3 regions of the Methylotenera sp. L2L1 genome follow, and region 3 is predicted to be linked to each of the others. Evidence: predicted binding sites of a transcription regulator. Region 3 holds the regulator's gene; each other region holds the start of a gene.
The links. The regulator sigma-54, encoded in region 3, starts transcription at its own class of promoters, with help from an activator protein. The targets are predictions, from matches to a motif close to TGGCACNNTTCCTGCT.

Region 1 (10,753 bases), 690 kb from region 3:
GTGAACTAGCGTGAGTGCGGATAATAAACTGTTTAATGATGCCCTAGTAGCAACGGAAACGCCGGAGTTTGTGGTTCGTTATGTGAAAATTCTTGCGATATTGTTTTTTGCTTTGCCGATTATCGCGATGTTTCTTCCTTGGCAACAGAATGTGACGGCAATCGGGAAAGTCACCGCATTTTCGCCATCTGAAAGAGTGCAAACGATTGATGCGCCTGTCAGTGGGGTAATCAGTAAGTGGTATGTTCAAGAAGGTAGCGTTGTTAAAGAAGGGGATGTCTTACTCGAAGTAAGTGATATTGACCCTATGTTCAAAGACAGATTGGAAGCCCAAAGAAACAATCTCCAAACTAAATTAAATGCGAAACAAGACGAACTGAAGTCCTACCAAGTACAGCAACAGAACTTAATGAGCTCGCGGGATGCAAAAATTTCTGCGGCGCAATTCAAGTTAGATGTGGCTAATCAAAAAATACTTTCCACGACTGAAGCGATTAGCGCTGCAAAAGCCACAGCTGATGCAGCTGAGTTTCAAAGTAACCGTATGCAACGTTTGTTTGTCGATGGCTTAGTGTCTAAACGTGATTTAGAGGTTGCAGAAAGGGATCTGATTATCGCCCATCGCAATTTAATTAGCGCACAAGCTCAACATAATTCTGCAAAAGCAGAAGCACAGTCAGCCAAAGCCGAAATCCTACAAATACGCGCAGATACTCAGGCATCACTAGATTCTAGTTCGGCTGTCATTAATAAAATCAAAGGGGAGTTGGCTGATAGTCAAAACAGTTTAACAAGCTCAGAAATCAACTTATCACGCCAAAATATGCAGAGAATTGTTGCGCCTAGAGCGGGTACCATCTTTAGGCTCCCAGTCAACTCTCAGTCACAAATGATCTCTCAAGGACAGCCCTTGCTTGTGATATTGCCCGAAACGAATGCAAGGGCGGTAGAGCTTTGGGTAGATGGGCGTGATGCACCACTTATTACGACGGATACTTCAGTGAGGCTTGAGTTTGAAGGCTGGCCTGCAATTCAAGTGCCAGGATGGGCAAAGATAGGGATTGGTACGTTTTCAGGAAAAGTCTCTTTCGTAGACCCTACAGATAATGGCACAGGTAGTTTTAGAGTCATGGTGGTTCCTGATGAGAACTACCCCGACTGGCCCTCGGCAAGATTTTTAAGGCAGGGGATTAGTGCCAAGGGTTGGATATTATTAGAAAATGTAACGATTGGTTATGAGATATGGCGTTTGCTGAATGGATTCCCGGCAAGAATTCCAGAGCTACAGACGTATCCTAACGAAAAAGTAATGTACGATAAAAAATGACGATGGATGCCAGCAAACATATTCAACTAAGCGCCAGAAATTACTTTCTTTTGGGGACTGTCATTTTTAGTGTGAGTTTACTAGCTCAACCATTATGCGCAGAAGAAGCTAATCCAAGCTTGATGACAGAAAAAGCTAATCAAAGATTAAGGTTAGATGAACGACTATCGCTAGATGATTATTCGGTGACTCCTCCAGTCAAACTTAATGATGCTATTCATGAGTACAACGCTAAACGAGAAAAAGCTGCAATTAAACCACTTCAGATAGACATAGGTAAGGCATTGAATGCAGTAGATCATGCAGGAGATACTAGTCAACTTGCTTCAACCATCTCTGGACAGACGACTCAATCACTTACGATTGCAGATGTACGGACCAAAGCCCTTAAAAATAATTTAACTATTAAAGTTGCACAAATAGACCCATTGATTTCAGGCGCAGAAGTGCGTGAGGAGCAAGCAAAGTTCGACAACATTATTTTTGCCTATGCAAAATATGGGGAAATAGACTCTCCCAAAATATCAGGAGATACCGTCGAGTTTAAGTCTAATAATGCCAGTTTAGATGGTCAGCAAGTAAAGCTTAGTACTGTAGAGCAAGATAAACGAAGCCTTTCACTCGAAGCTGGGATCAGAATACCACTACGCACAGGCGGTTCTGTCACATTAAGCTCTCCGCTAGAAAATAAGTCGAGCAGGGGGCGGTTTGATAGTGATGAGTACAGAAGTGCGTTGCGCTTTTCAATGAGTCAACCGTTGCTAAGAAATGCTGGCGTTAAAGTGAATGAAGCTAGCATTCGTATTGCAGAATACTCACAGCAAGCTGTACAGCTTAAAACTAGATTGCAATCAATACGAGTGATTGCGATCGTTGATAAAGCTTATTGGGCGTTATATGAGGCATGGGGACAGTTAGATGTAAGGCGACAGCAGTTCGAGTATGCCAATCAAAATCTAAGCATGGTCAAACATCGTGTTCGAGAGGGTTTGAGTGCTGCGGTAGAGATTAATCGTGCAGAAATTGGGGTTGCCGATAGAATGGACGCCTTAATTGTAGCTGAGACCAATCTTAAATTAGCACAGCGCCAATTGCGTTTTTATATGAATGAGATGGCGGAAGACACCATTCAAACCGGTACTTTAGTTCCTGCTACACAGCCTAGTTTGCTTAAATATGATTTTAACCGAAACAAGTTGTTAGACGATGCATTGTCTGGTCGTGTTGAGCTTTTAGAGCAGGAGATTCAATTGGCCGCTGATCTCACCAAAATTGATTATCTTGAGAACCAGACCCTTCCATTATTTAGTTTGGACTATCAATATGGTGCGCTTTCAAATACCAACAGCAATTTTGGGCAGAATTACAGAAACGTCCTGAACGGTGATTTTAATGATTGGTCAATTGGTTTGAAGTTTGAAATGCCGATGACCAACGAAGCAAGAAAAGCGCAGCTAGATTACGCTGTACAACAGCGTAATCAGCGTTTAGCGACCAAATCCCTACAAATATTAACGGTAAAAAAAGAAATTTACGATGCCTTAGATTATGTTGACCAAAATTGGCAACGTATTTTAGCTGCTAGACAACAAGTGCTTATCGCAGGTCTTAATTATGAAGCAGAACTCAAACAGTTCAATGAGGGCTTGCGCACGATGACCGAAGTGTTAGAAACGCTTACTCGTCTAGGTGAGGCGCAAGCTAAGGAAGTCCGTGCCATCGCTGACTATCAAGTTGCACTTATTGATACTGCCTATGCGACTGGAACTTTGTTGGGTTACAGTAAGTTAGACTTTAATTAATAAGGTCTAGAATTAACAAGGACCAAGTGCTGAATTTGTAATTAGGTATGCAGTTCTAGTGTAAGCGCCGCAGCAATTAGGAAGTGTTGTCAGACACTCACACGCCTTACTCAGGCAAAAGAATAGTTAAGTCAAAATATAGACTTAGTCTATGACTCAATGACCTTCACTGTGAGTGGTTGTTCATCCTCTAGAATATTCAACAATCTATCTACGTTTGGATGCTTGCCAGGGCAATTCTCAGCATCTTCCGTGTGCTCTGCATATAAGCTTAAGCCTTCTACCGCAGCATCTAAAGAGATTTCACCATACATACGCGCTAAATGGCTATACACTTTGATTGAGCCTTGACTACCTGGTTTGTTTTCAATCACGCCTGCAGAGCTGCCATCTTGGTTATAAAGCTCGATACGGGTCACGTTTGAGGCGTCATCAAGAGTCTGTAGTACGTCGCTAAATTTTTGCATTGTGTTACCTTAAAAAAATAATTAGATGTGATAGGTTGTGCTGGTCATGAGTTCGGACATCTTTTTCATGCAGAATTTAACTGGCAGTGGCAATGCTGCTGCACCTTGTTGTTTTGCGTCATTAGCGTGTTTAGCTTCGTCCGTTTGCATTTGTTCAATAATTTTGCGAGATTTTTCGTCTGCAGTAGGTAGCTGGCCAAGGTGGCTTGCCAAGTGTGCACCTACCTGCTTTTCAGTCTCTTCTAAAAAGCCTAGGCTCCATTTGTCACCTAATGCCCCTGCAACTGCGCCAATCGCAAATGAGCCAGCATAGAATAGCGGGTTAAGTACGCTGGTGTGGCCGCCTAATGCTTCAATGCGTGATTCACACCATGCTAAATGCTCGGTTTCTTCACGCGCCGCTTGTTGCATGGTGATGCTGGTGGCTGCACTTTGAGCAGTCAGAGCCTGACCGCTATACAGTGCTTGTGCACAGACTTCACCGGTATGGTTGACGCGCATCAGTGCGCTGACATGTTTCTTGTCTTGCTCGTTTAGCAGAGGTTCTTCAATGCCCGCATCTGGGTGCACACGCTCGCTATGTGGTTTTGCAAACAGGGTGCGTAACCCGGTATCAAATGCACAAATTAATTTGTCTGTCGTGAGTAATCTGTTCATAAAAGTTATTCTACGCTTAATTGTCTAGGCGAAGCTAGTATTTGGTTTGCACCTGATTTAGGTATTTTAATCCTGCTCTAGGTGTTAAATCCTAGATTAGATATTTAAATATTGCTTACGTATTTCAATGTTGGTGAGCTGCGCATCATACAGGTGTCTGTGACTACGCGCATGACTGTAATAACAACCTAGCACTTATGCTTCAAACCCCATTTGTTTAGCAATGATTTCAATTGGGTGCATGACGCGTGTAGTGGCGTGCGCATTCTCTAAGCCTTTGCTAATATGCAGGCTGCAGCCGATGTTAGCGCTAGCAAGTGTCGTGACTTGGCTTGCCGTGATTGCGGTTAGCTTATCATTAAGTAATTGATTAGCCATCTCTGGTTGAGTGACTGAATAAGCACCAGCGCCACCGCAACACTGGCTGTTGCCGGGCAGTGCTTGTATATCAGCCTCTGGTATCTTTTTAAGTAAGTCGTATACGGCTTTTTGCGCTTTGAGTACATTGCGTAATGAGCATGGGTCTTGTACATAGATGCGCTCTTGGAGTGGCGCAATTTGTGCGCTAGACCAATCGCATGCGACTAAGAACGTGCTGATGTCTTGTATGCGGTGTGTGGTGAGGTAATCTTTTAGGCCCGCACCGCAACCGCTTGCTGTCGTCAGTATCGGCATGGCAGGGTCAAAACTATCAGTATTTTTTTTAATCAGCAGGCTCGCTTCAATATCATCACCAGCTTGTCTTGCAATACTGCCACAGCAGGTTTGTGCGTTAGGGATATGCACATCATAGCCAAGGGTATTTAGTACATGGATACTCGCGCTGAGTGTGCGGTTGTCAAAAGCGTTGGTCGCACATCCTAAGAACAAACTGACAGCACCTTGAGTGGCTTGGGTTGTTGGGTACAGTGACTTCCATACTATTGGCTTTTGAATGGCGGGCAATAATTTTGCCGCTGGTACCACACGCTTTAACACTGCCATTAAGTTTAGCTTGGATAATAGCCATAGTGGCCACGTGACGGCATTACTTAAATGGCGGTGACGAATAAAAGGTTTTGCTAAACTTAGCCAGATATTTTTTTTCTGAATATAACGTGCCCGGGTTGTATCGACTAGGGCGCCATAGCTGACGCTATTGGGGCATGCCGACTCGCAACTGCGGCAGCTTAAACATAAATCAATATGCTCTTTAAAGCGCTCGTTGTTGGGCAAAATACCCTGCGATACCGCACGAATGAGCTGGATACGACCACGTGGAGAGTCTGCTTCTGAGCCTGTTTTTCTATAGGTAGGGCAATGTGGCAAGCACAGTCCGCAGGCGACGCAGCGGTCAGCTTCAGTAGTTAATTCTTTTAGCGATAACATCATGGTGTGATTATAATCGTTTTCAAACTCAACATTAATTAAACAGTGTTGAGTCGTAAAAAAACCGCCTTAACAATCAAGGCGGTTTAGTTTGCATCAGTGCTATTAAATTTAGTGCTACTCAGTTTTTGGTGTTTCCGCTTTCACTACTGGGGCAGACTGAATCACAGGCAAGCCTTTAAGCAGATTCATCGCTTGAGTAAACTGGATATCATCTTTACTTGCAGGTTCGATAGGTGCACTAGGTTCTGCAAATTTCTTTTCGTTCAATTTCTCTTTTGCTGCTTCTTTTGCACTGTTAGCCGTGTCTGCTGGCTTGTTGGCTTCGCCATCTTTAGGGTTAGACAAGTGACGAGATAAGTCCGCCTCATGAATTGCACCAGATTGGTCTGTGCCATCCTCAACAATGTAATCAGGCACAATGCCTTTTGCCTGAATCGAACGACCTTTAGGCGTAAAGTAACGTGCTGTTGTTAATTTAATCGCAGCACCGTTATTCATCGGCATAATGGTTTGCACTGAGCCTTTACCAAAACTTTGCGTACCCAATACTGCAGCACGTTTGTGGTCTTGTAATGCGCCAGCAACAATTTCAGAAGCAGATGCTGAGCCGCTGTTAATCAATACCACCATCGGCACGGTTTTTAAGTCTGCTGGTAAGTCGCGAATATAATCATTAGCAGCACCGCCACGTACGTAGTTCTCTGGCACAGCAGTCAATTGCATTTTAGAATCAGGCGCACGACCTTCGGTATACACCACCAACTCACCTTTTGGTAAGAACGCTGCTGATACACCTACCGCACCATTCAGTAAACCACCCGGGTCGTTGCGCAGGTCTAGAATAAAGCCTTTGAAAGCGCCTTTGTTTTCGTCATGCATGGTTTTAATGGCTTTTGCAAGATCTTCACCAGTGCGCTCTTGGAATTGCGTGACGCGTGCGTAGGCATAACCTGGCTCGGTCAATTTGTATTTCACACTTTTACTTTTGATGATTGCGCGCGTCAATGTGAACTTGAGTGGTTTGGTCTCAGTTTTACGCACCACGGTTAACACAATTTGCGTATCTGGTTTGCCGCGCATGCGTTTAACCGCGTCATTTAAGGTCATGCCTTTTACTGGCGTTTCATCAAGTTTTACAATCAAGTCACCGCTTTTAAGGCCGGCTGCATACGCTGGTGAGTCTTCTATCGGTGAGATGACTTTCACTACGCCGTCTTCCATGCCAACTTCAATGCCTAAGCCACCAAACTCACCTTGTGTGGCAACTTGCATGTCTTTAAATGCATCAGGATCCATGTAAGTCGAGTGAGGGTCTAACCCAGTCAGCATGCCGCTGATTGCCTCAGAGATTAATTTTTTGTCTTCAACAGTCTCAACGTAATCAGTTTTGATTTTGCCAAACACTTCTGCAAAAGCACGTAGATCATCCAACGGCAATTGTGGTTTAACCATTTTCTCTGCCACTGCAGAGTAGGTTAGGCTTAGCATTAGGCCAAGTATCAAACCTGAGCCAACTAGCCCAATTTTTGTAAACCTGTGATGTTTATTATTTACTTGCATGAATGTAAGGTGTCCTAACAAAAGTAACTGTTGCTGATTTTATGCTTTAATATCTAATCTCTAAATCTATCTTAAGATAGATTTAAGCCATCTATATTTATTTAATCATATCGATAGCTATGAGTTGCAAAATAATTTTTAGTTTCAGCGTGTAATCATTATATTGCTTACTACGCATATTAAACTATATCAGTCGGGACATACAAATTGAGTAGATATATTGTTGAAATCACCTATTGCACGCAATGCCGTTGGCTATTGCGTGCCGCATGGCTGGCACAGGAGCTGTTGACTACGTTTGAGCAGGATCTCTACAGCGTAGCGCTGAAGCCTGGTACAGGCGGTGTGTTTGAGGTGACCTTGAATGACGAACTGATTTTTTCTAGAAAAGAGGCGGGAAGGTTTCCTGAAGCTAAAGAGATTAAGCAGTTGGTGCGTGATAAAGTAGACCCAGCGCGTCATTTGGGGCATAGTGATAAAACGTATGTTGATAACTAGTATCTACCGAAATCGCGTTAATTTTTTAAGCACTGTAGATAACACTCACAATATACTTTTTGACGAGAAAGGATTACAAAATGTCAGATCAACACGATAACAGTCCAATAGTGGATGCGCTCAATACGATTTTAGAGTTCGAATTAGCAGGCGTTGTAAGATATACCCATTACTCATTAATGGTGTTTGGATATAACCGTATTCCTATTGTGTCTTGGTTGCGGAGTCAGGCGACTGAGTCTTTAGATCATGCGAACAAGGCAGGTGAAATTATTACGCATTTAGGTGGGCATCCTTCATTGTCGATAGGCCCGTTACTTGAAACGCATAACCATGATATTGGCGATATCTTGCGCGAATCTTTAGCACATGAAACAGCGGCGCTTAATGCTTATAAAGCATTGCTCAAATTAGTCGATGGCGGTTCTGTGATGCTAGAAGAGTATGCGCGTGAAATGATCTATCAAGAAGAGCTTCACTTGGGTGAGGTTGATAAAATGTTACGTAAGCCTGGTGATTTAGCTAAGTTTCATGGCTAACTTTAGCGCTACGCTTAATGTAGACTGGCAACTTTAGTTGCTGGTTTGAAAGCGAAACTCAAGAGTGATCAATATTTAATGCTTTTGAGTTTCGTTTAGTTTTTGCTCTGAATCTATCCGCTGGGCACCATTGAATCGTTTATTCCAATAGCTGCTTTGCATGTCGTCTACGCGCACACCGCCACCGCTACTCGGCGAGTGAATAAACCGATTATTTCCCACATAAATACCGACATGTGAAAATGTTGATTTTAACGTATTAAAAAATACCAAATCTCCCGGCTGCAGTTCACTTTTGGAAACAGTTTTTCCTAGTTGGCTAATGGCTTTAGCGCCATGTGGCAGCGTTAAGCTCGTCGCTTGTTGGTACACATATCTGACAAAACCGCTGCAATCAAAACCAGTTTCTGGTGTACTGCCACCGTATTTATAGGCAATGCCGGTGAGGCTTAGTGCATTGACTAGCACTTCGCGTGCACGATCCGGCCAGTGCTGACTATTCTCAGCATGGCCCTTTTCTGTGGCAGCTTGGGCTAGGTCTGTCGTGTTGCTTAAAGCATTGGGCGTTGCAGCACAGGAAGTGCTGACCAGAGCAAGCGCAATGCAGAGCAAATAATGATAGTAATTAAGTTTTGACACGGACTCATTATATTGAACTTACACAAAAGTACCAAATGTGATGATCTGTCAGGTTAAAACAAACATAAGCACCCTAACTCATGTGATAATTACGGCCCTATGAGTGAATACAATATCCGCCAAGTTTTTGAAAAAGATGGCCTTTTAGCTTCGCATATTGCTGGTTATCATGAACGTACCCAGCAATTAGAAATGGCATTGGCGATTGCTGATGCCATTGAAAATAATACCCAGCTGGTTGCGGAAGCAGGGACCGGCACGGGGAAGACATTTGCCTATTTAGTGCCTGCATTATTGACCGGCGGTAAGGTCATTATTTCGACTGGCACTAAGAACTTGCAAGACCAATTGTTCAGCCGTGACCTGCCGAATGTGCGCGATGCCCTTAAAGTACCTGTGACTGTGGCTATGCTAAAGGGGCGCTCAAACTATGTCTGCCATTACCATTTAGAGCGTGCGGTGAATGAAGGGCGTTTTGCTGCGCGAGATGATGCACAGTACGTGCATCTGATTAAGACCTTTTCTGAGCATAGCAAAACTGGCGATAAAGGCGAGCTGAATACCGTGCCTGAGAATGCCACGATATGGGCCAACGTCACTTCAACCCGTGATAATTGCTTGGGTGGTGATTGTAACTTCTATAAAGAATGCTTTGTCATGGAGGCTCGCAAGCAAGCGCTGGCGGCCGATGTGGTGGTCGTGAATCATCACTTGTTTTTTGCTGACGTGATGCTGCGCGATGAAGGTGTGGCTGAGTTATTGCCTAGTGCCAATACTGTAATTTTTGATGAGGCGCATCAGTTGCCAGAGGTGGCGGGGCTGTTTTTTGGTGAGGATATTTCTACCAGCCAATTGCTAGAGCTTGCGCGAGACTGCACAGCAGCACACTTGAGCCTTGCCAAAGATTGTGTGCAGCTGGGTGAGGTGATTCCAGTATTAGAAAAAGCGTGCAAAGACTTTAGGCTGATTTTTGCCTATGAAGGCTCACGCATGCCAGTGCAGAAAGCGTTGGCGCTTAAAGACTTTCAATCTTCTTTTGAGCATATGCAGGCGCAGTTACAAGCGCTATCGGCTGTATTGGAAACCCAAGCGGCACGTGACCCATTGTTAGAAAAATGCTGGCAACGCAGTATGGCATTACACGATTTACTCAGCAGATGGCACGCAGCTGAAAACAATAATCTGGTGCGCTGGGTGGAAGTGTTTACACAGTCGGTACAGTTGCATGCGACGCCACTGAGCGTTGCCGAAGGTTTTGGTAAACAATTGAACGCACAGCCGCGGGCATGGGTATTTACTTCAGCGACATTAGCCGTGAAAAATGACTTTAGCCATTATTTAGCGCAAATGGGTTTGCAAGATGCGCATACCGCTTCGTGGCAAAGTCCGTTTAACTATCAGGAACAGGCCTTATTTTATGTGCCACCTGAAATGCCAGATCCTAACAGCCCATCTTATACAGCTTGTGTCGTTGCTGCAGCATTGCCGGTATTGCAAGCAAGTGGCGGGCGGGCGTTTGTGCTTTCTACTAGTTTGCGGGCAATGCGTGAAATACATGCCTTGCTGAAGGATGCATTTGCAGAAAATGGTATCGAGAGCCCCTTGTTATTGCAGGGTGATACTTCGCGGACTGAGTTGCTTGAGCGCTTCCGGCAATTGGGCAATGCAGTGCTGGTTGGCAGTCAGAGCTTTTGGGAAGGTGTGGATGTGCGCGGCGAGGCGTTAAGTGTTGTCATCATCGACAAGTTGCCGTTTGCACCGCCTGATGATCCAGTGTTATCGGCACGTGTAGATAAGCTCAATGCGGAAGGTAAAAACGCGTTTATGGAGTACCAGCTTCCCTATTCAGTGATTACCTTAAAACAAGGCGCAGGACGTTTGATTCGCGATGAA
Region 2 (10,753 bases), 1.9 Mb from region 3:
CTTCTACGCGGTCTGTATTGTAAACGTCACGATAGGTTTGCACGTCATCACGCACGCCATCTAAAAAGAAGTCGCCTGTAGTTGCATTGCCACGGAAAATCAATGCATCGCGATTACCTTCACCTTGTGCAGCTTGCACACCTGGTACGTAACGTACGGCTTCTGCAATACTTTGCACTGATTGGTCTTTAAGTTGGTCTTGTGTGATGACTGAAATTGCTTGTGGCACATCACGTAGTTCTGTGTCTGTTTTTGTTGAAGCAGAGCTGCGTTTGGCGTTATAGCCTTTTACTGGGCGAGTGTCGCTTAATGCTGGGGCAACAACATCCACTTCTTGAAGTGTGATTTCAGCATTCGGTTCTGCTAATGCAATTAAAGGATTAGTCATTAAAATTGCGCTTGTACCGATTAATACGCCATGAATTGCTAATTTTAATTTAGATACTTTAAATCCATCGTTAGGTTGCTCGTTATCAAGAACCTGCTTGCCAGTAAACTGCATTGCTATCTCCATTTGGTTTATATTTTAAATTTTCCAAATTTTAACACAAATGAGAATTGTTTTTATTCGTAAGTGCAATAAAAATATGCAAGGTCTTTGATTATCATCAAATATTAATGGATTGTTGGTGGCTGATTTTGGAGTTTTGCCAGTTTTGTATAGCCCATTGCCAAACTTCAGGGAGTGAACTTTGCTTAATAGCGAGAGGAGGGTTTTGTCCTAAAAATACTAGTGCATCAAAAATCAATTGTGGTGCATGTTGCTTGTTAATGGGTAATGCAAGGTTTTGTTTGCTGAGCTTTTCACCTTGGTTGTTCACTGCAAGCGGGATGTGCGTGTAAAGTGGCTGATTAAATCCAAGTAATTGTTGTAGATAGATTTGCCTAGGGGTTGAGTTCAGTAGGTCAGCACCACGTACAATATGTGTGATGTGTTGAAGTGCGTCATCAACGACTACTGCTAGCTGATAAGCAAATAATCCATCTGCACGTTTCAGCACAAAGTCACCAATGTCTCGGCTCAGTTGTTGTACTTGGTAGCCCTGTATTGCATCATTAAAGCTCACTATCTCATCTGTCACTTTGACACGCCAGGCATGTTGAGCACGTGGTTGAAGCATGCCACTTCTGCAAGTGCCAGGATAGACAAGACCTTCTATGCCGTTAGTTGCTGAGTCGGCAATCTCTTTGCGTGAGCAACTGCATGCGTAGATAAATCCATTGTTTTGTAACTGATCAAAAGCTTGCTGATAGAGGGATGTGCGCTGACTTTGATAGACGACTTCGCCGCTCCATTCAAAGCCAAATGCGAGCAAAGTATGCAAAATCTCATCCGCTGCACCTTTCATTTCGCGTGGTTTGTCTACATCTTCCATGCGGACTAACCATAGGCCTTGATTAGCTTTTGCTTCGCAGTAGCTTGCGACAGCAGCGACTAGCGAACCAAAATGCAAAGGGCCAGTGGGTGAGGGTGCAAAGCGACCAACGTACATAGCAATTTGGTTTAATTGACTGGTTGTAGATAAGGTGGAATATGCCAATAGCCTAGCTGATTACCTAATAGCATAAGGTGACAATGTAGGCGGTCATTGCCACTAGCGCTGACATCAAACTCGTAAGTGCGTAAAAACTGCACATGTCCGCGGCGGTTGCGCCCCAGCCATATTCTGCTACAAGCGACAGACTCATCTAGTAATTGCAAGTTAAATCTTGCCGCAAGTTCGCTACCCAGTAAGATTGCGCGTTCACGTTTATTTAGACTGTCGATCCAAAACCAGCCGATGGCCAATAATATAATAATTAAGATTGTTTCCATTAATGCATGCTCATTCTATAAAGGTTCTATTGCCGATTCTTCAGGCTCATCGTCATGTAGTGATAGGCTGTCAACTTTTGATACGTTGTTAGCATTACCCGCGTTCTTGCCATGAAGTTTGAATCGGAGTCTCAGTTCATTGATGGAGTCTGCATTACGCAGGGCATCATCTTCAGTAATGCGGCCTTCTTCACATAAATTAAAGAGGGCTTGATCAAATGTTTGCATACCAAGCTCTGTAGATTTAGCCATAATCTCTTTAATCATGCTGGTCTCACCTTTTAGAATGAGATCAGAGATTAACGGAGAGTTGAGCAGAATTTCAATAGCGGCGCAGCGGCCGCCACCTGTCCTTGAAACCAAACGTTGCGAAACAAATGCCCGTAGATTGAGCGATAAATCCATGTGCAACTGTGCGTGGCGCTCTTCAGGGAAAAAGTTGATAATGCGGTCAATCGCTTGGTTGGCACTATTTGCATGCAGAGTTGCCATGCAAAGATGACCTGTTTCTGCAAACGCCAACGCAAACTCCATAGTCTCTCTGTCGCGGATTTCACCAATAAAAATCACATCAGGTGCTTGGCGTAATGTGTTTTTGAGGGCGTTAAACCAGCCGTTGGTATCTCTGCCGACTTCACGGTGCGTGATTAAACAGTTTTTACTTTGGTGCACATACTCTACTGGGTCTTCTACCGTAATAATATGCCCGTAACTGTTTTCATTACGATAATCAATTAGCGCGGCTAATGTGGTTGACTTGCCAGAGCCAGTGCCACCGACTAAGATCACTAAGCCCCGCTTAGAAAGCGTGACGTTTTTTAAGATATGAGGTAAGCCTAAATCATCAAACTTGGGAATATCTGTTGTAATAGTGCGTAGCACCATGCCAACTTTTTCTTGCTGAATGAAGACGTTGACGCGGAAGCGGCCTATCTCTTTAGGCCAAATAGCAAAGTTACATTCTTTCTCAGTACTAAATTCAGAGCGCTGCTTCTCATTCATCAGTGCATCCGCAAACGCTTTGGTATGCTCACCAGTCAGTTTTTGCTGGGTAACTGGTGTCATTTTTCCATCGATTTTCATTGCGGGTGGAAAGTCAGCCGAGATAAATAAGTCCGAGGCTTTTTTATCAAGCATGCCACGTAAAAGATTATGCATGTAATTAAGCGCTTGTTCGTTTGTCATTCAATAAACCTTATCTATTGGGGTTACAATATGGCACGAGTTAATTCATAATTAAACAAGACTTCATAACCAAAGTGGTTGTTGATGTCATTGTATTTAACTTAATTGTAAGCGAACATTCGTATCATCAGCCATTGTTTTACACGATTAATGATAAGAGCTACCACTGAATGAATGAAATGCGTGAAAAAGAAGCCATCGATGCTTATTTAAAGTTGCTACAAGTGAAAGGCGCGAGCAGTGGCGTGTTGCATAAACGTTCATTGTTCTTAGATCGTTTAGCGACAGCTCTTGTAGGGCAAGCGCTAGATGGCGACACTTATCGAGATGTTGTTGAGATCGTGATGGAGTCGATTCCTGCTGATGGCTGGCATGATAGCCTCACAACAGCGCGTGAATTTTATCCATTTTGGGTCAAGGATTTTAAAGCGATTGCCGCTTTAAATATTAACCCAGGTTTTGATGTGAAGCCGATTGATTGGAAGCCGGTTCAGGCAACACTAAAATTGCTTTCAGATAGTTTGGAAACGGAAAAATTTGAAGCTTCTGAAAACTGGCCTTTAAAAGCATACACACAAGCATTGCGCTTTGAAGGTGCCGAGCAATCCTTGGTAGATACCCGCATCAAGTTAGCCAAAATTATATTAATTCGTTTGCGCACTGCACCAGATAAAGACAATAAAGCCTACCGTGCAGCAGTTGATCTTACTTTACCCTTATTTACAATTAAGCATAGCCGGCGCTTATTTTTAGTGGTGGTGCGTGAGTTCTATCACTTTTGGTCCGGTAACCCAAGTGCTGCCAGTATGGTACTTAAAGAAGGTTCTGGTAACGCATTAATTTAACTCGTCAACTCTACCCCTAAAGTCATTTTGCCCAAAATTGGTGCAATGCACTCATGATGGCACAATATAAGTGCATAATTTTCATGGTGTATTTTCTCATCCCCATACAAAACAATAGGTTATGTTTTGGCGTGATATTTGCTTAATTTGCGGGGCTTAAAATATTAATAGGTGATTGAAATGGAAGCATTAGTCTCAGCAAATGATGTTTTATTTGTATTGCTTGGCGCCATTATGGTGCTTGCAATGCACGCAGGTTTTGCCTTTTTGGAGGTTGGTACCGTCAGGCATAAAAATCAGGTCAATGCATTAGTGAAGATCATGGTAGATTTCTCAGTATCTACCATTGCATACTTTTTTATTGGCTATAGTATTGCTTATGGTGTGGACTTTTTTAGCGGTGCTGAAGTGTTGGCGGCTAAAAATGGTTTTGATTTAGTTAAATTTTTCTTCTTACTAACTTTTGCAGCCGCGATTCCAGCCATTATTTCAGGCGGTATTGCGGAGCGCGCGAAGTTTAATCCTCAAATGGTTGCTACTTTTGCAGTCGTTGGTTTTGTCTATCCATTTTTTGAAGGCATCACTTGGAATGGTCATTACGGATTGCAAGATTGGTTAAAAGCAACAACAGGCGCGGCATTCCATGATTTTGCTGGTTCAGTTGTTGTGCATGCCATGGGCGGTTGGATTGCGCTGACAGCCGTAGTTTTGCTTGGTGCACGCAATGGACGTTACAGTAAAGATGGCCGATTACATGCTTATCCACCTTCAAACATTCCATTTTTAGCGCTAGGTGCATGGATACTGACCGTTGGCTGGTTTGGTTTTAATGTGATGTCTGCTCAATCTATTCAAGGCATTACTGGGCTAGTGGCAGTGAACTCCTTGATGGCGATGGTGGGCGGTACCTTAGCTGCTTTAATCATTGGTAAAAATGACCCAGGCTTTGTACATAATGGCCCTCTAGCTGGGTTGGTTGCAGTTTGTGCTGGCTCAGATGTGATGCACCCACTAGGTGCATTGGTGACTGGTTCAATTGCTGGTGTGCTATTTGTTTGGACCTTTACGTTAACGCAGCAACGCTGGAAAATTGACGATGTATTGGGTGTTTGGCCACTACACGGGCTATGCGGTGCGTGGGGCGGGGTTGCCGCAGGTATCTTTGGGCTTAAAGCCTTGGGTGGAATTGGTGGTGTGAGTTTAACATCACAGTTAATCGGCACAACTATCGGCATTGCCGTTGCATTGATTGGTGGTTTTGTTGTGTATGGTCTATTGAAAAAATTTGTTGGTATTCGGCTCACGGCTGAAGAGGAATACGATGGTGCCGATTTGACGATTCATAAAATCCCATCTACAACAAACGATTGATTTTTAAATAATCTTTGTCTGGTAGCATTAAGAGAAAGCCCTGAGTATATATTCAGGGCTTTTTTTGTATGAAGGTACGCGTTACGTGAAAAATGTTACCTAGAAGTCAAATAGGTCTTCAAAAAAACTTTCTTTTCTTTTTTTCTTTTGGTGATAGTGCTCCTGCTGAGTCGGTTCGGAATATTTTTGATTGTCAGTATTGTATGTTGCTGATTTTGCTAAATTATTCACACCATGGTTTTTATCAATTATTTTGTCTAGCTCACCTCGGTCCAACCAAACGCCTCTGCACTCGGGGCAATAGGCAATTTCTACCCCTTGTCTTTCAGACATGATTAAAGTCGTGTTGATGCATGTTGGGCATTTCATTACATTTTCCTTTTTAAAAATAGCACCCGTTCAGATTGGTACGCAGGTAAAAAAGTTCTTCAATATAATTCATTATCTAAACGTAAATGGTTGCTTGATCTTATTGTATTAATTTAATCTAATCTAAATTTTTCTGGGTGCAGGGGATGCTGTGCACTTTATTTTCAGGGTCAATAAGGTGGCTATGTTAAAATCTAAGTATGATTTTTAAATTACTCACAGATTAATATGGCGCGCTTTCACATCGTTATTCCAGCAGCGGGTATTGGTAATAGAATGGAAACCGCTATTCCCAAACAGTATTTACCACTGTCTGGTAAGCCAATGATTTCTTACAGTATTCAAACATTCTTTGCATCCCCACGCATTGCCAGTATTAACTTAGCACTTAGCCCAGAAGATTTCTTTTGGCGTAATTTAGATTTGGCAGCTAATAGCCGACTGCAACTACATTACACCGGCGGGGAAACACGCGCGCAGACGGTGTTGAACACTTTGTATGCAGTAAAGTCACAAGTTGACGCAGATGATTGGATACTTGTGCATGATGCAGCTAGGCCAGGGCTAACATTAGCGTTGTTAGATATATTGCTAGATAGTTTAGAGAACGATGCTGTTGGCGGGCTACTTGCATTGCCGTTGGCTGACACTTTAAAGCAATCAAGTGCTGATGGTCGCGTAAAAGCTACGATTCCTCGTGATGGTTTGTGGCAAGCACAAACCCCACAAATGTTCCGTTATAGCTTATTAACCAATGCATTAGAAAGTTTTGATGGTGTTCCCACAGATGAAGCGCAGGCGGTAGAGGCGCTGGGCTTGGAACCTAAACTAGTGACCGGCTCACTAAGAAACATGAAAGTGACCTATCCACAAGATATGGCATTGATGGAAGTCTTCATGCAAAAGGAAATAGTATGATGAGAATTGGTCATGGGTTTGATGTACATGCCTTGGTTGTGGGGCGCCAATGCATCATTGGCGGCGTTGATATTCCCTTTGAAAAAGGGCTAGATGGGCATTCAGATGCTGATGTATTGTTACATGCAATCTGTGATGCGTTGCTGGGTGCTGTAGCGCTTGGTGATATTGGTAAACACTTTCCGCCTACAGATATGCGTTATAAAGGTATTGATTCTCGTCAGCTGCTTAAGCATGTCGTGAACTTGGTTAGAAATAGTGGCTATGTAGTGGGCAATATTGATGCTACTGTCATGTGTGAAGCCCCTAAGTTGGGACCGCATACTGCAACGATGTGCGCATATATCGCCGCAGATTGTGGTGTTGAGATCTCACAAATCAACGTTAAAGCGACCACTACTGAAAAGCTTGGCTTTACTGGACGTGGTGAAGGCATTGCCGCTGAAGCAGTATGTTTGTTGCAATCTATTTAAACGCAGACCGAAAAGAACCCTATGCTGCGCTGGTTTGAAAATCTATTAAATCCTTTTCCTGCAAACGAAATCGCACCTCCACCTAATGCGCTATGGCCATTTTTATGGTCCTGCACTAGAGGCTCGCGGTTATTTATTCTGGTGATGACATTCTTCACAGCCATGATTGGTGGCTTTGAGGCGATGCTGTTCGCAGTGATGGGTAAGGTGGTAGATTGGCTGAGTAAAACCTCACCAGAGCTACTATGGCAAACAGAGAAACACCGCCTATTGCTGTTGGCTGGTTTGTTAGTGTTTAGTGCAATATTAATTGCCGTACAAACGTTGATTAAGCATCAAACTCTAGCAGGGAATTTCCCAATGCGTTTACGTTGGAACTTTCATCGTTTAATGCTCGGCCAAAGCATGAGTTTTTACCAAGATGAATTTGCTGGTCGTGTTTCTGCAAAAGTGATGCAAACAGCATTAGCGGTGCGTGATGTCTGGTTTATTGTTGCGGATATCTTGGTGTTTGTGGTGATTTACTTTGTCACCATGGTGGCGGTCGTCGGGCACTTTAATGTAGTAGTAGTTCTGCCATTTTTGGTATGGGTGGTCTGTTATGTGATTTCACTCAGCTACTTTGTGCCACGCTTAGCTAAAGTTTCACAAAATCAGGCAGACGCACGCTCGTTAATGACTGGGCGCATCACTGACGCATATACCAATATCAGTACAGTTAAGTTGTTTTCACATGCAGGGCGTGAAGCCTATTATGCGAAGTCTGCCATGAGTGAATTTTTAGGCACTGTGCACAAACAAATGCGTTATGTGTCGGGTGTGGAATTTACCAATCATATTCTGAATATGCTATTGGTGATTGCAACTTCGGGTGTTGCATTATGGTTGTGGACGAAGAGCGAGGTCAGTGTCGGTGGTGTTGCTGCCGCAACGGCCATGGCATTGCGCCTCAACGGTATTTCACATTGGGTGATGTGGGAGCTTACTTCACTTTATGAGCATATAGGCACAGCACAGGATGGCGTTAATACGCTTTCATTAACGCAACAGATTGTCGATAAGCCCGATGCAAAACCTTTAAAAATCAGCATGGGTGAAATCGTATTTGATCAGGTAGATTTTGCGTATGGTATGCAGAAGTCAGTATTGAGAACGCTGAATCTAACCATTAAGCCAGGCGAAAAAGTGGGCTTGGTCGGGCGTTCTGGTGCTGGTAAATCTACCATTGTTAATTTGTTACTACGTTTCTATGATGTGGAACATGGTCGCGTATTGATTGATGGGCAAGACGTACGCGATGTAACGCAAAATAGCTTGCGTAGCCAAATTGCGATGGTGACACAAGATACATCGTTACTACATCGCAGTGTGCGCGATAACATCTTATATGGGCGTCCAAACGCGACAGAACAAGAGATGATCAATGCGGCTAACCGCGCAGAGGCACATGAGTTTATTTTAGGCTTGCGTGATGCCAAAGGGCGTACGGGATACGATGCACACGTAGGCGAGCGTGGTGTGAAACTTTCAGGCGGCCAACGCCAGCGTATTGCAATTGCCCGCGTGATATTGAAAGATGCGCCAATTTTGCTATTAGATGAAGCGACCAGCGCACTGGATTCTGAAGTAGAGCAGGCGATTCAAGCCAGTTTGTATGATTTGATGCAAGGGAAAACTGTTGTGGCCATTGCGCATCGCTTATCGACCATTGCCGCGATGGATAGGCTGATTGTGTTGGATGAGGGTCGAATTGTAGAAGAGGGTGACCATCAAGCGCTAATTAAGCAAGGCGGCCTCTATGCGACCTTATGGGCACATCAGAGTGGTGGTTTCCTAGGAGAGTAATTGGGTGAGTAAGATTTTTGGTAAATATTCCGGCAGTAATTTTATTGTTAGTTTTTAATAATACTTAATGTTCGGAGCTAAATATGTCTGTAACAAATGAAGTTAGACCACTCTTGCCACCATTTAGCCCGCGAAACAGCCATACAGAAAGTACGTTTAGCAGAGGATGGGTGGGGTAGCTGCGACCTGCAACCTGTATCACTTGTTTACACTCCAGAGTGAAAGTGACCATGAGAAAATTGTACGAGTTTCGCACGTTCAGAATCAAGAAAGTCGCGCTATATCCATGTACTTGGGTGACTTCCTGAGCCGAAACTACCGCACAGGCTCTATTGGATAAGCAAATGATTTATTCTAGCCAGCCGCTTATGCTTTTGGTGTTTCATCAACCACCATGCGTGAGCGCACCCGAGCCCAGTCCATGTCCCGCACCATTTCATTGAGGCCGCGCGCTGTCACTGATGGAAGGGCCGAGTCTGGGATGTTGGACGATGGCGAAACTTTCGGCTGCACAAAATTGCTATAGATTACTTTGCCTGAGATTGCTTGCATTAGTTCATCAAGGCGGGTTTTCGCCAAAGCTAAGCCTTGACCATTCTCGCTCAGCTTAAGGCCGGGTATATTCTGCTGGGTGGTCGTTATGCCAGAATCATAAACCGTCGCTAGCACTTTACCCTCTGACACCACTTGCGCATAGATCTGATCGGGATGCTGATTGGCGTAGCGCGCGCCAGCGGCCTCGCGCAGCGCCGTCTGCTCGTCGTGCAGTTTAAGTTCCTCAATCTGAGCTGGTGTGGCTGAAATAACAAAGTTCGGATTCTTCTTCGCCAGTTCGGCAATGGAAATGACCGTACCTTGCACGCGGTAAGGGTTGGCGGAATCTATGCGGGACATATTGGTCTGCTCCAGTGGTAGGTAATACCGTTAAATTAGTCCTGTTAAAGGATTGCTGGGAAGGAAAAATAACCTGCCACGCCACATCCGGTAATCCAGCCTAGTTTATACTAGTTTGTTCCGGAACCTGAAGCCATTTCAATCCTCAATATCTAGACGTTAAATAAAAGGCCTCTATAAAGATCTCTATATGGAACACTTCATTACTTAATCGAAAAATAATTGTGTTGCGATATATTGCAATGTTGATACATAGCGCGTCAACATGAATTTTATTTGAAGTGAATGGTCGCCGCTCACTACTTATTTAGAAGTTTTAAGTGCGAAGTTAAGTATTTAATTAGCCATAGCGTGGCTTGCTAGCCTATTTTGTGAAAGGGCGTGAGCCAATTGTTGAGTTTTTAACTCGGACATGGGTACGTGAATTGGAGTATCGCTTAATCAAAGAAATATGAGCATTTGACCAAACCATATCGCAGTACGATTTGCCTATGAGTGGCATAATGATTTAGATATTGTTATACCAATAATCGTGGTTATTCACTAAAATCTTGGTTATTAACAACGGATAATATGAATTTATATTACGGGCGGAGCATTTGCAATCAATATTGTGGCAATATGCAAATGCTCATTTCATAGGCGCTATACAAACAACGCGCCTAATGTCATGAAGTGAAAAGCTTCTTAAGCGCGTTCTCTTACTACTAAGCCTTGCAATCTGCCTAGCGTTTTTGAGAAGGCTAACACCTCTTCATTAGGAATTTGTCTGATCGTTTTTTGCGTGGCTGTATCAATGACTTTTACAATCATGCGTCCAGCTTCTTCATCCATGGAGAACTGAACTGTTTGTAATGCAGGTGCCACTAGCTCATTCAGTTTGTTCACTGCGGCAGTCAACATTGCTTTATTGGCTTCAGTTGAAGTTCTGTTTTCCGTTGTTTCTGCAGATTTTAGTGCTGAGCGATTAGCGTTAGCAGCCTGAGCAACTGATTTGGCATCGGTTGTTTGTTGCGTGCTGATTGGCATTTTTATGC
Region 3 (10,753 bases):
ATTACGCCGATATGGTTAATAATTTCCGTAAGATTGAGCAGCATCCCTACGCTAATGAAAAATAGTCCTAACAATATGTCGCGGAATGGTCCGATATCAGATTCCACTTGGTAGCGATATTTGGTTTCGGAAATCAGCATGCCCGCGACAAACGCACCTAATGCGTAAGATAAGCCGGCTGTTTTGGTGGCGAATGCTACCAATAAAGTGACCATTAGCACGTTCATCACAAATAGTTCGCGAGAACGCTGGCTGGCAACCAGATTAAACAAGGGGTTGATCAGCCATTTACCTACGGTGAATAGGAATAGCAGCATGCCAATCGCTTTAAGCGTGGCTAGCCCAAGTACATCAAATAGATTGGCATTTGCCGCACCAAGTGCAGGGATTAACACTAAAACCGGTACAACGATAATGTCCTGAAACAGTAATACACCGATACTTAAGCGACCGTGTCTTGAATTTAGGTCAATACGCTCAGCTAGAATTTTTGAAACAATCGCAGTGGATGACATGGTGAGTGCAGCACCTATCACAAAAGCTGCTGGCCAGCTGACCCCGACTAATTTGGCGATGCACATGGTGAGTGCTAGGGTAATAAATACCTGCGCACCGCCTAGGCCTAGTACTTTTGTACGCATTGCGTATAGCTGAGGTAGGCTGAATTCTAAGCCGATACTAAACATGAGAAATACAATGCCGAATTCGGCAAACTCACGGCTCGCTTCGTCATCCGGCAGCACGCCAAAGGTGTGTGGCCCTAGTGCTAGGCCTACTAAGAAATAAGCCAGCATGGCGGGCAGCTGTAGCTTGCGGAAAAGCGCAACAGCAAGCACTGAGCTGATGAGCAGCATTAGAATTAAAGGAAGTGTGCCTGACATATTGTCTTTATAGGAAGCTGATTTTTATTATTGAATTGTTAGTTTATCTATTGTTTCATAAAGCACATCAAAACTAGAAATATCTTAGTCGATTTTACGTAATTTTTTGTAAATAATCTGGGCCGATAGCAAAAACTATGCCCGAGGTGAGTTTTTTTTAGTTATTTTTGGCAATATTCCCATATTCATCATGCTTTAGGCTTTATCACTCAAGCATTCCCTTTTATACTAGTTGCTTAATGCTTTAATTGTTAAAAAGTTATTTAATTGATGATTAAAGTGTAGATAAAATTTGAGTGTAAATAATTTATGGTGCAGACATCACAGATTAAAGCGTCACATGTGTCGCGTGGACCGCAATCGGTAGATCAAACACAAACGCTCGCACTGGCAAAAGAGATTCTGCAGCTGGAATCAAGCGAAATAGATGCGTTAGCACAGCGTTTGGACCATCGCTTTAGTGAAGCGGTGTCCTTGATTTTGCAGTGCAAAGGGCGTGTGGTCGTGAGCGGAATGGGTAAGTCTGGTCATATCGGCGGTAAAATTGCCTCTACACTGGCCAGCACTGGAACGCCTGCTTTCTTTATGCATCCAGCGGAAGCGAGCCATGGTGATTTGGGTATGATTACCGCAGGGGATGTCGTGATTGCGCTTTCTAACTCAGGTGAGAGCGATGAGATTCTAGCTATTCTTCCCCCGCTAAAGCGATTGGGTGCGAGCATTATTGCTATTACTGGAAATGATGCATCAAGCTTGGCCGCAGCCGCGGATATCCATTTAAGTGCGCATGTGAGTAAAGAGGCTTGCCCTCTAGGCTTGGCGCCAACTTCAAGTACTACCGTTGCGTTAGCGCTAGGCGATGCCTTGGCGCTTTGCGTGCTGGATTTACGTGACTTCACCGCTGAAGATTTTGCGCGGTCGCATCCTGGAGGTAGTTTAGGGCGTCGTCTATTGGTGAGAGTGAGTGACTTGATGCGCACGGGTGATGATGTGCCTCATGTGTCTGAGCAGGCTAGTTTAGCTGAGGCTTTGCTTGAGATGTCACGCAAAGGCTTAGGGCTAACAGCAGTTATCGATGCGGAACGGAAACCGATTGGTATCTTTACGGATGGGGATTTAAGGCGTGCTTTTGAGCAAAATATCAATGTGATGACCTCCAAGATTCTCGATGTGATGCATTCAAATCCAAGCACGATTCATCAGGATCAGCTTGCTATTGCTGGGGTTGAGGTGATGGAGCAGCGCAAAATCAATGGATTGTTAGTTGTGGATGATGGCGGTTATTTGGTCGGTGCATTGAATATGCATGATTTGTTATTGGCAAAGGTGGTTTAGGTGAGTGTGTCACAAAATAATATAGCCCTAACTGAGCGATTGAAGAATATTCGATTGTTGGTATTGGATGTGGATGGCGTAATGACTGATGGTGGCCTGACGATTGGGGATGATGGTCAAGAATATAAGACGTTTCATGCACATGATGGTTTGGGGATGAAGCTGTTGAAAGCAACCGGCGTTAATTTGGCAATTATTACCGGACGCACTTCAGAAGTCGTTAAGAAGCGCGCTGAAAGCACAGGCGTTGCCCATTTTTACCAAGGCGCAGAAGATAAACTGGCGGCGTTGCAGGACTTAATTAAGCTGAGCGGGCTGGAAGCTGCACAATGTGCCTTTATGGGGGATGATGTTGTAGACCTGCCGCCTATGTTGAATTGTGGCCTAGCGATTGCGGTGCCAGATTCGCCAGATTTATTACTGAAGCACGCGCATTATGTGACGCAAAAAAAAGGCGGCAGAGGCGCTGTGCGTGAAGTGTGCGAGTTGATTATGCAGGCGCAAGGTACATTTGACGGGCAAATGGCACGATTTTTAACGCAAGCTAGTATTTCCAACTAGGTAGAGAGTGCATCTGCATGAGTAAACAGTTAATGCAATCTAGCCTCAGCGGTGTGGGCGTTTAGGTATGCAACTCGGCACAAAATCCGCGATTGTTTTTCCTTTAGCTTTATTGCTATTGTTGGCTTTACTTACATTTTGGATTGATAAGTCGGTTCAGCCTCAGATGCCTAAATTGGATGGCAGTAGCCGTCATGATCCAGACTATGTCATGAGTAACTTTGAGACGACACAAACCGATGTGAATGGTGCGCTGCGTTACAAATTGGCGGCAAATGAGATGAAGCATTTTCCTGATGTAGATACCACGGATTTGATTAAGCCACGTTTTACACAGTTTGCAAAGGATAAGCCTTATACTAAGCTGGAAGGTGATACGGGTAATGTTTCCAGCGATGGTGAGCAAATTGAGGTGTTTGGTAAGGTGCTGGTGATGCGAGAAGCTTTCGGTGATAAGGGTGAACTGACGGTAGAGACGGATTACCTTAAAATTTTACCTAATGAAGAATATGCGACGACAGATCGCCCTGTGGTGATTAAACAGGCGCCAGGTACGGTCATTTACGCAACGGGGCTGATTTATGAGAAAAAGCAGCAAACAGTGACGTTGTTGCATAAAGTGCGTGCACATTATGAGCGTCCTGCCGCAAAAGCAAAAAAATCCATGACATCAAGTCACAAGACATCAAATCAAAAGAACAATCAGCAAGTAAAGGCAGCTAAGCCAACTGCCGATGCTCAACGAGATAAACCAGATAACAATGCGCGCATTCGGAGACGCTATGAATAGGCAGTTTTTCATGATTAAAGTAAATACATTATCGAATCTATTGTTATGTGGGGTTTTATTGTTAAGCCTGAATGGCCGGGTATGGGCAGAGGCAGCGGACCGCGACAAACCGATTGATCTAGAAGCCGATACAATGAAAGTGGATGATGCAAAGCAAATTAGTACATATGCGGGCAATGTGATTCTCACGCAGGGTACGCTGGAGATTCATGCAGATAAATTGATTGTGCGTGAAGATAAAGAGGGCTTTCAGCATAGCACTTCCTTAGGTAACCCGACGACGTTTAGACAAAAACTTGAGGGTAAAAATGAGTACATTCAAGGCAGTGCGCAGCGGATTGAATATGACGGACGCATGGATAAAGTGCAGTTGTATACAAAAGCGTGGGTGAAGCGTGGCGAAGACGTCGTGCATGGTGATTATATTATGTACGATGCCAATGCTGAGTATGCTGAGGTAATTGGCGGAGGTTCACAGAATGCGACTTCTGGTACGGGGCGTGTACGTGCTGTGATTCAACCTAAAAATAAAAAAGCGCCAGTCGAGATTAAACCTGAAGTTCCATCCACTAAAGCGAAGCCAGATGCTTCTAGCGGTAACGGCTCGATTCCTAGTGCTAAAGATGCAAGATTCAGCCGCACTTTGGAAGTTAGCAAAAGTGCAGCGGAAGTCAGTAAAAATACTAGCAATGCTCAATAATTTTCAAAATAATAACTGCATGATAAGTGGGCAATGATGAGCGAACTGATTGTAGAAAATTTACGTAAATCTTATAGTGCACGTACTGTGGTGCAAGACATTTCTTTAACGATTAAAAGTGGTGAAGTGGTCGGCTTGTTAGGGCCTAATGGTGCCGGTAAAACAACCAGTTTTTATATGATTGTTGGGTTGGTCGCCTTGGATGCAGGTAGAATTGCACTAGATGGTGCAGATTTGAGCCGTATGCCGATTCACATGCGCGCCAGAATGGGCTTGTCCTACTTGCCGCAGGAAGCTTCAATCTTTCGCAAGTTAACGGTCACCGAAAATATTTTAGCAATTTTGCAGTTACAGGATATCTCAGAAGAAGAAATGTCTGAGCGTTTGGAGTCTCTGCTAGAAGAATTGCATATTACGCATATACGTGACAGTGCCGCGGTGAGCTTGTCTGGCGGTGAGCGCCGTCGTGTAGAGATTGCTCGCTGTTTGGCATCTGATCCTAGCTTTATTTTGTTAGATGAACCATTTGCCGGTATTGATCCCATTGCTGTGATTGATATTCAGCAAATTATCCGCTTCTTAAGTTCTCGCAATATCGGTGTGTTGATTACTGATCATAATGTGCGTGAAACACTAGGTATTTGCGATCGCGCTTATATTGTGAATCAAGGGCATGTGTTCGCCTCAGGTGTTCCAAGTGAAATCGTTGCGAATGAAAGTGTAAGAGAAGTGTATTTAGGTAAAGATTTCCGCCTATGAAGCAAGGTTTACAGCTTAAGTTTTCACAGAATCTATCACTGACGCCACAGTTGCAGCAGGCGATTCGTCTGTTGCAGCTTTCAACATTGGAGTTAAATCAAGAAATTGATGTGTTGATGCAAACCAATCCTTTGCTGGAGCGGGGCGATGACACTGAAGATGAGTACGGCAATGAAGTTGAGTCAGTGGCTGATGGCGCAGATTTGAGTGCGCAAAGCGCTGAGGTTGTGACGGATGTAGATAAGCCTGAAGTGGATGGTTTTGATGCTGATTATTTAGATTCAGGCCATGAGTTTTCTGGCTTGGATTCTACTGTATCAAGCCCTGCTGAGCCGGTCGAGCCTTCTGAGTTTGAAGTGTCAAACTCAGAGTACGCGGATACTTTCTCGGCCGAGTTCGGTGATGAGTTCGATGAGTTTTCAAATGGTAGCCGTTGGGATGAAAACACCATGCCGGCGGACGATGACAGCGATTTTAAACCACAAGAAACCTTGCAGACGAGTTTGCGTGAGCATTTGCTCTCTCAATTAAAGCTAATGCCGCTGTCGGAGCGTGACCAGTCGCTTGCATTAATGTTGGTTGATAGCATCAATGATGATGGATATTTGGAGCAGTCATTAGAAGAAATCGCTGAACTGATGCCAGAAGAGCTGGAAATTGATGCGATGGAGCTGCAAACTGCATTGCGCCATGTGCAGCATTTAGACCCTGCAGGTGTCGGTGCGCGCAACCTAAGTGAGTGTTTACTTTTGCAGTTAGAAGTGCTGCCAAAATTTACGCCACATTTAGCCTTAGCTAATTTAGTGGCAAAGCATTATCTACCGGTGTTGGCCTCGCGTGATTTTGTAAAACTGCGTAAAGAGTTGGGCTGTGATGAAGCAACCTTAAAGCAGGTGCAGCAATTAATCACCAGTTTAAACCCGCGTCCTGGCAGTGCGTTTAGTCATATAGGCTCAGAACACTACATACAGCATGAAGTGATTGTCAAAAAAGTAAAAGGTATCTGGATCGCCAGTTTGAATGACAGCGTGATTCCTAAATTGAAAATCAACCAGCTGTATGCTGGCATCTTAAAGCGTAATCGTGATAGTTCTAGCCAGTATTTGCAAAGCCAGATGCAGGAAGCCAAGTGGATGATTAAAAATATCCAGCAACGGTTTTCTACCATTCTGCGAGTGTCACAAGCGATTGTGGATAGGCAGCGCAATTTCTTGGAGTACGGTGAAGTCGCTATGCGTCCGCTGGTGTTAAGGGAGATTGCCGACGAGCTTGATTTGCACGAGTCGACCATTTCACGTGTGACGACTAATAAATATATGCTGACACCTCGTGGTATTTTTGAGCTTAAGTACTTTTTCGGTAGTTCTGTTGCGACAGATAGCGGCGGTACTTGTTCGGCAACGGCTATTCGCGCATTGATTAAGCAGTTGGTTGACCAAGAAAACCCCAAGAAGCCTTACTCCGATAATCAGATTACAGATTTGCTGGCAAAGCAGGGCATTGTGGTCGCACGACGCACAATTGCTAAGTATCGTGAGTCAATGAATATAGCACCTGCGAGCTTAAGAAAATCGTTATAACTGAATTGTTTAAATCTACGTAAAAAATTGTTGAATTCCTTGCCACAGACCCAATGAAAAGTTGTAAACTGAAATTGTTCTGTAAGTCTTAATCACGAATCTCTGACAATTAATATTTGCGGAATATTTTCAAAAGGAGCAAGTCATGAATTTACAATTAACAGGTCATCATTTAGAAATTACGCCCGCTTTACGTGACTATGTCACTAGCAAATTAACTAAAATCAGTAATCACTTTGATCATGTGATCGATGTCAAGGTGACCATGAGTGTCGAAAAGCTGGCTCAAAAGGTTGAAGCTACACTGCATGTGCCTGGTAATGATTTACACGCAGAATGCCAAGATGAAAATATGTATAGTGCAATCGATATGTTGACCGACAAGCTGGACCGTCAAGTGGTGAAACATAAAGAGAAAAATACAAATCATCACAAAGCGAATGGTGCAGTTAAGCATCAAAACATTGACTGAGTTTTTTAGTATTTAATTCTTTTTGTTACCTTAAATATGGCTCAATTCAACGTCGCTGAGCTATTCAAACAAACCCGCCGTAAACTCAAATTAAGTTGGGTTGCAGGACTCAACGGCGGGTCAAATACTCTCACTAGCGAAACAGTTACTAAACCATCCTTGGCACTGATAGGCCATCTTAACTTTGTACATCCGAATCGAGTGCAGGTGTTAGGCTGTGCTGAGATGGACTATATTACCAATTTGCCCACTGCTGACGCAGAGCGTGCAATCAATAATCTATTTTCTACCGATTTAGCAGCCGTTATTGTTGCGAACGGTGAGAAAGTGCTTGATATACTGTTGGCTGCGGCCGATCAGCACAACGTTCCATTATTTACCTCTACCTTACGCAGCCCAGAGCTTATGGATATCCTGAGTCACTTCTTGGCGCAGGCGATGGCTGAGACTATTAGTGTGCATGGCGTGTTTATGGAAGTACAGGGTTTTGGCGTGTTACTTAAAGGCGAAGCCGCTATCGGTAAGAGTGAGCTTGCGTTAGAGCTGATTTCACGCGGACACCGACTGATTGCCGATGATATTGTAGATTTTTTCAGGATATCGCCTGAACGCATAGAGGGGCGCTGTCCCCCGTTATTAGAAGACTTTTTAGAAGTCCGCGGTTTGGGTATTTTAAATATACGCGCCTTATTTGGTGATAACGCGGTTAAACCTACTAAGCCGCTGGATTTAATTATTCAGTTAGAGAAGGCGGATCTGCAAACTTTGCAGATGTTAGACCGACTAAGTATTAAAACGCAGCATGAAGAAGTGCTTGGATTAAAAGTGACCAAGGTACATATTCCGATTGCTGCCGGGCGAAATATTGCTGTGTTGGTCGAGGTTGCCGTGCGTAACCATATGTTGCTGTTGCGTGGCGTGAATGCGACAAAGCAGTTGATGCAACGTCAGCAGCGCGCAATGAAGCAACACAAGTAACTTTTCTACTAGGGCTCATCGAATCCATGAAACAACTGATTATTGTCACCGGTCTTTCTGGATCAGGAAAGAGCATTGCATTACGTGCGCTTGAAGATAGCGGCTATTACTGTATCGACAACTTACCGGCTACCATGTTGGCCACGATTGCCGATCATTTAGATGCTGACCATAAGCGCATTGCCATTAGTATTGATAGCCGTAGTATTGCCATTGAAACCCTGCCGGTACATATTGACCAACTTAAATCAAAGAGCATTGATGTGCAGGTGTTGTTCTTGGAGTCAAATGTTGAAACTTTGGTCAAACGATTTAGCGAAACAAGACGTAAACATCCGCTCAGTAAGGCTTCTATTACTTTGGCTGAGAGTATTGCGCTTGAACGTGATTTACTGGGCGGCTTGGGTAGTCTTGGACATGTGATTGATACTAGCTATTTAAGTGCTAATACACTGCGTGGCTGGGTGAAAGAGGTCGTGTCGATAGAGCATACAGGATTAACGTTGTTGTTTACCTCGTTTGGTTTTAAGCATGGCATTCCATTAGATGCAGATTTTGTGTTCGATGTGCGCTGCTTACCTAATCCGCATTACGACCCTGCGCTACGTGACCTGACCGGGCGTGATGAAAAGGTACAGGACTTTTTAAAAGATCATGCAACCGTGAACGAGATGATGCATGATATTAGAAATTATGTTGAGAAATGGTTACCATGCTTTGTGTCGGATAACCGTAGTTACCTGACGGTGGCAATTGGCTGCACTGGGGGGCAACATCGTTCTGTGTATTTGGTAGAGCAGTTAAGCCAATACTTTCAAGATAAACAGAAAGTACTAACACGACATCGGGAATTAAAATAAAACTCGAGCATTAAAATAAATAGGATTGATTTTAAACAATGATAGGTATTTTGATTGTAACGCATGGCACATTAGGTGAGAGCTTAATCTCGTGTGCAAGCCATGTGTTAGGTGGTACGCCTGCACAAATTGCATCATTAGCGGTCGATGGAAAAGATGACCCCAATATTGTCTTGCCCAAAGCGCTCGGTATGGTAGCGCAGCTAAACAGTGGCGATGGTGTGCTGGTGCTGTCGGACATGTATGGTGCAACACCATGTAATATCGTTGTTAAGCTTTTACAGCAAGATGTGGTCGCTGGCGTCGCAGGGGTCAGCTTACCTATGCTGGTTAGGGCGATGACCTATCGGCATGAGCCACTAAGTATCGTCGTAGAAAAGGCCATCAGTGGTGGTCGTGAAGGTGTGGTGCAGTTTACTAGCCAAGAATGTAAACGGTATGAACAAGATTCTTCCAATTAATCACAATTACAAAAATAACCAATTAGAACAACAACTAGGCCCAATAGCATGATTAGTAAAGAGCTGGAAATCATTAATAAACTAGGTTTGCATGCACGTGCATCAACCAAACTGACGCAAGCAGCTGGTAAGTTTGCAAGTGAAGTATGGATTACACGCAATGGTCGTCGCGTAAATGCCAAAAGCATTATGGGCGTGATGATGCTAGCTGCCGCACAGGGTTCTATTGTGACATTGGAGGCGAGTGGAGCCGATGAGTCTAACGCAATCGATGCGCTGGTGGCGCTGATTAATAGCCGTTTCGGTGAGGATGAATGAGTAGTTTGACTATACCTAGCTTTAGCATCCATGGCGTCGCTGTTTCTAGCGGCATTGCCATTGGACAGGCGCATCTTGTTTCTAATGCGCTGTTAGAGGTTGTCCATTATCAGCTACCCAAACATTTAATTGAAACCGAAATTGATCGGTTTAGCGAAGCAATTGCCAGTGTTAAGGCCGAGTTAGAGCAAATCAATCATAGCTTGCGTAAAAATGCACCTGCAGAGTTAAGTGCGTTTGTGGGTACGCATTTAATGATGTTAGAAGATAAGTCTTTAACAGAAATACCTAAGGATATTATTCGAAACGAGCAGTGCAATGCCGAGTGGGCTATCAAACTGCAAATGGATGATATTGTCGAGCAGTTTGAGCAAATTGAAGATGTGTATTTTCGTGAGCGTAAACAGGACGTTGTACAAGTCGTTGAGCGTATTATTAAAGCGCTGTTGGGGCATCCGAGCCAGCTAAGTTCTGAGCAACAGTTGAGTGCCGTGAATCAGGAACGAAAGCTGATTTTAGTCGCACATGACATTTCACCAGCGGATGCTATCCAGTTTAAACAGCATCAGTTTGCTGCATTTGTCACTGATGTTGGTGGCGTTACTTCGCACACTGCTATTTTGGCGCGTAGTCTTAATATCCCATCCATTGTTGCGCTGCAGCGTGCGCATGATTTAATCAATGATGGTGAGCTGATTATTGTTGATGGCCACTTGGGCATTGTCATTGTCAGTCCGTCAAAAGAGATTTTGGCTGAGTACAAATTACGTCAAGATCAGTGGGAATTAGAGCAACAAAAGCTTAAGCGCATCAAGAGTACGAAGGCGGTCACTATCGACGGCGCTAGTATTGATTTGCTGGCGAATATTGAAGTACCAGAAGATGTGGCCGCAGTAAAGCTTGCGGGTGCTACTGGCATTGGCTTGTATCGAACAGAGTTTCTTTTCATGAATCGGCACGATACGCCCGATGAAGAGGAGCAGTTTGTTGCATATAAGGCAGTGGCTGAGGCGATGAAAGGTGCACCGGTCACCATTCGTACATTAGATCTGGGTGCA

Region 1: the regulator sigma-54 is predicted to act here: its motif matches at 7,215-7,230, upstream of FG24_RS06410 (SelT/SelW/SelH family protein).
Region 2: the regulator sigma-54 is predicted to act here: its motif matches at 3,974-3,989, upstream of FG24_RS11800 (ammonium transporter).

Annotation. Positions count from the first base shown of each region.
Region 1 is NZ_JQMG01000001.1:1,337,782-1,348,534, forward strand. It holds gene FG24_RS06375 (ATP-binding cassette domain-containing protein) at 1-14, shown strand, start outside; gene FG24_RS06380 (HlyD family secretion protein) at 11-1,327, shown strand; gene FG24_RS06385 (TolC family protein) at 1,399-3,129, shown strand; gene FG24_RS06390 (DUF2322 family protein) at 3,279-3,596, opposite strand; gene coq7 (2-polyprenyl-3-methyl-6-methoxy-1,4-benzoquinone monooxygenase) at 3,618-4,253, opposite strand; gene FG24_RS06400 ((Fe-S)-binding protein) at 4,449-5,624, opposite strand; gene FG24_RS06405 (S41 family peptidase) at 5,739-7,184, opposite strand; gene FG24_RS06410 (SelT/SelW/SelH family protein) at 7,392-7,682, shown strand; gene FG24_RS06415 (ferritin-like domain-containing protein) at 7,763-8,221, shown strand; gene FG24_RS06420 (C40 family peptidase) at 8,297-8,860, opposite strand; gene FG24_RS06425 (ATP-dependent DNA helicase) at 8,960-10,753, shown strand, end outside.
Region 2 is NZ_JQMG01000001.1:2,502,131-2,512,883, reverse strand. It holds gene FG24_RS11825 (TonB-dependent receptor) at 1-502, opposite strand, end outside; gene gluQRS (tRNA glutamyl-Q(34) synthetase GluQRS) at 609-1,493, opposite strand; gene FG24_RS11815 (DUF3301 domain-containing protein) at 1,505-1,816, opposite strand; gene FG24_RS11810 (PilT/PilU family type 4a pilus ATPase) at 1,832-3,001, opposite strand; gene FG24_RS11805 (hypothetical protein) at 3,172-3,846, shown strand; gene FG24_RS11800 (ammonium transporter) at 4,027-5,217, shown strand; gene FG24_RS11795 (zf-TFIIB domain-containing protein) at 5,317-5,586, opposite strand; gene ispD (2-C-methyl-D-erythritol 4-phosphate cytidylyltransferase) at 5,815-6,504, shown strand; gene ispF (2-C-methyl-D-erythritol 2,4-cyclodiphosphate synthase) at 6,504-6,977, shown strand; gene FG24_RS11780 (ABC transporter ATP-binding protein) at 6,999-8,822, shown strand; gene FG24_RS12690 (DUF1348 family protein) at 8,919-9,044, shown strand; gene FG24_RS11775 (hypothetical protein) at 9,189-9,716, opposite strand; partial or broken gene FG24_RS12590 (DUF1348 family protein) at 10,085-10,168, shown strand; gene FG24_RS11770 (flagellar protein FlaG) at 10,404-10,753, opposite strand, start outside.
Region 3 is NZ_JQMG01000001.1:650,114-660,866, reverse strand. It holds gene FG24_RS03165 (cation:proton antiporter) at 1-881, opposite strand, end outside; gene FG24_RS03160 (KpsF/GutQ family sugar-phosphate isomerase) at 1,191-2,216, shown strand; gene FG24_RS03155 (KdsC family phosphatase) at 2,217-2,777, shown strand; gene lptC (LPS export ABC transporter periplasmic protein LptC) at 2,845-3,567, shown strand; gene lptA (lipopolysaccharide transport periplasmic protein LptA) at 3,578-4,267, shown strand; gene lptB (LPS export ABC transporter ATP-binding protein) at 4,304-5,026, shown strand; gene FG24_RS03135 (RNA polymerase factor sigma-54) at 5,023-6,606, shown strand; gene hpf (ribosome hibernation-promoting factor, HPF/YfiA family) at 6,752-7,078, shown strand; gene hprK (HPr(Ser) kinase/phosphatase) at 7,115-8,056, shown strand; gene rapZ (RNase adapter RapZ) at 8,083-8,916, shown strand; gene FG24_RS03115 (PTS sugar transporter subunit IIA) at 8,955-9,377, shown strand; gene FG24_RS03110 (HPr family phosphocarrier protein) at 9,426-9,695, shown strand; gene ptsP (phosphoenolpyruvate--protein phosphotransferase) at 9,692-10,753, shown strand, end outside.